DNA from 2 places in the Pseudoalteromonas sp. UBA2102 genome. Region 1 is predicted to be linked to the other one. Evidence: predicted binding sites of a transcription regulator. Region 1 holds the regulator's gene; the other holds the start of a gene.
What was found. Region 1 encodes LexA, which represses DNA repair genes until DNA is damaged. Its sites were predicted from a motif close to TACTGTATNNNNATACAGTA; they were not measured.
Positions count from the first base shown of each region.

Region 2: dinB (DNA polymerase IV) is a predicted target of LexA. The motif match lies at 1,650-1,669, and genes of this name have one in related genera.

Region 1 covers NZ_DCYU01000055.1:51,050-54,212, forward strand. Annotated here, with positions in the region: gene ctaD (cytochrome c oxidase subunit I) at 1-33, opposite strand, end outside; gene coxB (cytochrome c oxidase subunit II) at 33-1,169, opposite strand; gene lexA (transcriptional repressor LexA) at 1,642-2,259, opposite strand; gene B2R65_RS06950 (PaaI family thioesterase) at 2,437-2,877, shown strand; gene B2R65_RS06955 (hypothetical protein) at 2,888-3,163, opposite strand, start outside.
Region 2 covers NZ_DCYU01000147.1:7,815-10,977, forward strand. Annotated here, with positions in the region: gene B2R65_RS19050 (M17 family metallopeptidase) at 1-346, opposite strand, end outside; gene dinB (DNA polymerase IV) at 586-1,638, opposite strand; gene B2R65_RS19060 (acyl-CoA thioesterase) at 2,112-2,534, shown strand; gene B2R65_RS19065 (aldo/keto reductase) at 2,601-3,163, shown strand, end outside.

The DNA of each region.
Region 1 (3,163 bases):
ATTGGCGTTAGGTTGTTCTACTATGCTACTCATTAGTTCGCCTCCGCATCAAGTGCTGCCTGAATTTCACTAGGTTGGATGACATCACCCGTTTCATTACCCCACGCATTACGTTTATAGGTAATTACCGCTGCAAGTTGTTTAATTGAGAGCTGCTTTGCAAATGCCTGCATTGCAGTTCCTGGGCGGCCATGAATCACTACATCAATGTGATCTTTTATATCACCCAAAACAATGGGGCTGCCTTTTAACGCAGGAAATACGCCCGGTAAACCCATACCAGTAGGTTGATGACACGCAGCGCAACTTGCCATATACACTTGCTCACCTAGTGTCATTAGCTCTTCTTTAGGAATTGTTGTCTCAAGCAATGCTGCATCAGCAAGTGCGGCTTTTTGCTTAGCTTGCTTAGCATCTGCAAGCCATGCGTTAAAGTCCTCTTGCGATTTAGCTTCAACCACCACGGGCATAAAACCATGATCTTTACCGCACAGCTCTGCACACTGTCCCCGGTAAATACCTTCTTCGTTAATGTTGGTCCACGTTTCGTTGATAAACCCCGGGTTGGCATCTTTTTTAACGGCAAAATCGGGGACCCACCAAGAGTGAATAACATCATCAGAGGTCATTAAAAAACGCACCTTTTGATTAATTGGCAGTACTAAAGGTTTATCAACCTCAAGTAAGTAATTAGGGTTTTTATTAGCAAGGTTGGCTATTTCGTCTTGAGGGGTAGATAAAATAGAGTAAAACTCTACGTCTTCGCCCATATATTCATAATGCCACTTCCACTGTGACCCTGTAATTTTAATGGTTAAGTCGGCCTTACTGGCATCTTCCATCGCAATGAGGGTTTTAGTGGCAGGGATTGCCATGGCAATTAAAATAACAAACGGAATGGCAGTCCAAAGAATTTCTACTTTGGTACTTTCATGAAATTGGGCAGGAACTGCCCCTTTAGATTTACGGTGATGAATCAGTGCCCAAAACATTATTGCGAACACTATCACCCCAATCACACAACATATTAAAAATATGGTCATGTGTAGCTGATATACATTATTACTTATATCGGTTACGCCCTTGCGCATATTGTATTGGCTATTAGCCAGCACTTGCTGCGGGAACATAATCAACACAAGCCACAAGGTAGAGGTCAGTTTACCCATGTGACGGCTCCTTTGATGCTATTGCGAATGCAAAGCGAAGAGGCATACGGCTTAAACGCCAATTCGTTATTTTTATTTTTTAACCAATCTTATTTTTGATTGGTATCGCTAGGACAACAAAAGGTTTGTGTATATTGTGTGTTCTCATAACTAAAAAGCTGTGAGTTATTGTTAGTCCAGCACATTAATGATTAGCTAAAAAACGTACAACAAGCAAGTTTTAGTATAAAAAACAATCAAGTGATATTTTAGTATTGACTAAATGACGGCGTATTAAATTGTTATTTAACAGCCAAGATACGAGCAAAATTAAGGGATGTAACACGCTTAGGAAGATAAAAGTATGAGTGAAAAAAAGTTTACAGCCTAAATAATTTTAGGGCGTTTTGAGACGGTGGAAGGTTTGTTTTTAAAACAAAAATGCACACTAAAAAGTGCGCATTTATAAATATTAATTAAAAATAGTTAAAAATTACATCCAATCGGCATTTCTTATTACGCCAACGGCTAACCCTTCAATATTAAACGATTCGTTTTCAAGGTCTACTTCAATTGGCGTAAACTCTTCGTTTTCGGCGTGTAATAATACTTTTCGGCCTGCTTTTTCTAGGCGTTTTACGGTTACGTCTTCATCTACTCGTGCAACCACAACTTGGCCGTTTTCTGCTGTTTGAGTACGGTGTACGGCAAGCAAGTCACCATCCATAATACCTATATCTTTCATACTCATGCCGTTAACACGCAGTAAAAAGTCGGCGGCTGGTTTAAACATGAGTGGGTCTATTTTACAGTGACTCTCAACATGTTCTTGCGCCAAAATAGGCGAACCCGCTGCAACTCTACCTATTAATGGCAGACCTAGTTGCTCTGGCTCTTCTTCTTCAACCAATTGAATACCACGGCTTGCGCCTGGTTTCATTTTAATAACACCTTTTTTGGCAAGCGCTTTTAAGTGCTCTTCTGCAGCATTGGCACTTTTAAAACCGAGTGTTTGCGCAATTTCGGCACGTGTAGGAGGCATACCAGTGTCTTTAATAAAAACTTTTATTAGTTCGAGTATTTGAGCTTGGCGTTTAGTTAATGGTCGCATACAACTGGTTTTCCATACAGTACATTTAACTGTGAGTATATACAGTTAAATAAAAATCGCAAATTTAAATTGTGCTTTAAAATAGCTAAATACACCGCGCCTGGATAAATTTTAGGTAATTGCAGACGTTCAGTATTTAAAATGCTATAAATTTGCTTTCAATATAAAGGAGTAATTATGAGTATTTGGCATCAACCCATCACATTAGAGCTTTGCAAACAGTTAGATGAGGGAATAAACGGCCAAGGCACGCTGATGAAAACCATGGGCATAGAAATAACCGAAATAGGAGATGATTACCTAGTGGCTACCATGCCTGCTATTCCTGAGCATCATAATCCTATTGGTATGGTACATGGTGGCGCAAATGTGGTACTTGCTGAAACCGTAGCAAGCTACGCCGCTAACTTTGTAGTGGACTTTACAAAATTTTATTGTGTTGGACAGGAAATTAGCGCCAGCCACTTAAAGGCCTCTCGAAATGGCACTTTAACCGCCGTTACTCGTGCATTTCATATTGGTAAGCGCAGTTCTGTATGGGAAATAAAAATAACCAATAGCCGCGGCGAGCTTTGCTGCGTATCAAAAATGACCGCAGCGGTTGTCGAGCGCAAATAGTTAACTATGGCTACTTTTCGATAGGGTAAATCGTTATTTCCATACCAGCGCCAATGGCAGATATACGTAGTAGTGTATCTGCATGTAGAGCTTGGTTAAAACACTTAGGTGACGTGCCCGACTCAAAGCCTATATCAAACGTTCTGCGCGAACAGCTTAGCCACTGCTTAAGCGCATTACGTGAACACGACTCTATTAATTCACATAAGTGGTTGATTGCTTTGTCTGGCGTGGTTATATCACCTGAGGCTTCAATACGCGCCAATTGACGATATTCGTCTTTGTC
Region 2 (3,163 bases), on a different contig from region 1:
GCGCATCTGTATGTAATTTAGGTAAGTAAATAGCAGGGTTTACACTGCCCGCGGCTTTTGCTTCGTTAATCGCTAGTTTAGCGGCATCAAAGTAGCGCCTTACATCATCGTAATCGCGGTTAAGCGGCCCAGTAGGTGCTAAAACAACGCGTACATTATCAACCACTAAAAACGTAACTTGTTTACCAATACGAGAATCTACTTTAGCGTGTGATTCGATAGCATCACTTAATGAGTTATTGGCTAATTGAGAAAAGTCATCACTAATTATAATAAGTGCATCGTGAGAAAATGAGTCAAAGCTTGCACTAAGTGATTGTGCAGCTATCGCTTGAGGATATGCCATAAGTAAAACTCCTGTTAGAAAACATAAGGGGCTATTATCGTTGATATAAAAACACAAAACCAGCCAACTGCGATCAGCTCATTTTAATCTGGCAACTTGGTTTTACAGCTAACTAAAGTGACTCCATATTTTAAGAAGAAATTAACAACCACTATATAGTTTTTAGTAAAGGTAGCCGCTGCTTGCTCCACGTTTAAATTACTTTGCTAAAGCACTCTAAATTGCAAAAAAGCGTGTAGTTAATCAAGAATACTCAGTTGCAAATTTAAATTAGGTTCATTTTTAACACCCACTCCGATACCTAATAAACGCACTGGTTGCTGCATACCCCGTTGATACGCCTTAGAGAGTAATTCAGTAAAAATAGCGGTATTTAATTGATGATGGGCTTGATCCGCTGAGGTAACAACAAAGTTTGCAAACTTCACTTTTACACTTAGCTTATTAATACGATTTTGTAGCTGTTGCTTATTAAGGCGCGCTGTTAGCTCTTCCAGTAATTTAGGTAACTGATCTAAACATTCTTGTAAGCTATTTTTATTGTATTCATAGGTGTGTTCAACACTAAGGGATTTACGCACTCGCTCAGTGGTTACTTTACCAATATATTCGCCAGCACATTTTTGATAAAGCGATACACCAAAATTCCCCACGTGCTGCTGCATCCAATTAACGCCTTTCTCGCGAACGTCTTTACCTGTGTATAACCCCTTTAAATTAAGCTTTTCGAGGGTTACTTTGCCCACACCAGGGATTTTACCTAGCGGTAAATTATTTAAAAACGCATCAACTTCATCCGGTAAAACCACAAATTGGCCATTGGGTTTATTTTCGTCACTGGCTATTTTGGCAATAAACTTAATGGGGGCAACTCCGGCAGAGGCAGTAAGGCCGGTATCGTTATAAATATCTGCTCTAATTTGCTGAGCAATAAGCGTTGCGCTGCCTTTGCATGCGGTGCTGTTGGTTACATCTAGGTAAGCTTCATCAAGCGACAGCGGCTCTATTTGATCGGTGTAGCGTTTAAATACAGCGCGTATTTGGTTAGAAATTTCTTTATAAACCGCCATGCGCCCAGGCACAATAACTAAATCGGGACATAATTGCTTAGCGTGGTAGTTAGACATAGCCGAGCGAACACCATATTCGCGCGCTATATAATTTGCTGTAGAGAGCACGCCACGACGGCTATTGCCACCAATCGCTAAAGGCACACTGGCAAGTTTGGGGTTATCGCGCATTTCAACCGCTGCATAAAAGCAGTCCATGTCGATATGAATAAACTTTTTCATTACCACATAACAACTGTTTATTTATACAGCCATTATTAAGGATTCACTTTCATTAAGCAAGTCCATTAAAGCCTGTTTAACTTGCTAAAGTTAAAGCGCGACTAGGTGTAGCGCGTTAAACCGTGCAAACTTTAAACAGCTTTTTTAAAACGGCTGCTTAAAGCGCTTTGATTTTTTAAAGCAATGTAGCCAAAAAACAAACTCCAATAAAAACCCCGCAGCTAAAAGCATTATGCCGCCGGAGGCATTACCCATTGCATAGCAAGCAAAAGACGCTATAAAAACTAAACTGGCTAAAGCCCAATTAATTATATTTTGCATGTGTGTTCTCGTGTGTGTTGTCTGTGTTATTTAACTGTAGTCCTAAAAATAAATAGGTACAATCATCTTATAAAAAAACATGGCATTTATTGTCTTGAGCTACAAACACCATATTGATAACCTCATTCATTTAAAACTAAGAGTACACATACATGCAAAGGTTCAAAGATCAGCACCCTATTCATACCGATATCACCGTAGCATGGGCCGATATGGACGCCCTACAACATGTTAACAACGTGGTGTACTTGCGTTATTTTGAAATTGCGCGTATCGATTTTCTAAATAAAATAAATCAGTTTGATACGATAAAACCAGGTGGAATAGGCCCGGTCATTAGTGAAAACAATATTCGCTATAAACGTCCAGTGACCTTCCCTGATACCTTAACCGTAGGTATTACTATTTCAGATATAAAAAGCGACCGTTTTATGATGAATTACTCTGTATTTAGCCATGCTCAGCAAGCTATTACTACCACAGGCTATTCTCAAGTCGTTATGTTTGACTTTAAAACAGGACAAAAAGCGGCGATTTCAGAGCCATTATTATCGGCACTACACCAATTCGCTTAAGTAGGTTTATTGCGAATTGATATTAATTATCCACTCTCAAGATCTTACATAATTTAAGGATTTTAAATGCAATACAGTCCGTTAGGCAGCAGCGGTGTTGATGTTTCTAGAGTATGCTTAGGCAGCATGACTTGGGGTAAACAAAATACCCAACAAGACGCCGATGAGCAAATAGCTTATGCCTTGGCACAAGGCGTTAATTTTATAGATACTGCCGAAATGTATGCCGTTCCTCCTTCACCAGAGACCTACGGTAAAACAGAACAAATTATAGGTAACTGGCTAAGTCGCAATGCGCAAAAGCGCAGTGATATTGTATTGGCGAGCAAAATTGCAGGCAATGGCTTGTCGTGGGTACGAGATGGCGGCGATATAACACGCAGCGCTGTCATTGAGGCCGTAGATAACTCGCTTAAACGCCTACAAACCGACTACATAGATTTATACCAATTGCATTGGCCTAATCGCTCTACCCCACATTTTGGCAGGCAGTGGCCAGGTAAACTCACTTTTAGTGACGTAGATTCTGAGCACCAACAGGCGGGTATGCTTGATATTTTAGAGGGCCTTAATGAGTGTGTTAAAGCCGGGAAAATAAAATATTGTGGCCTTTCAGATGACACCCCATG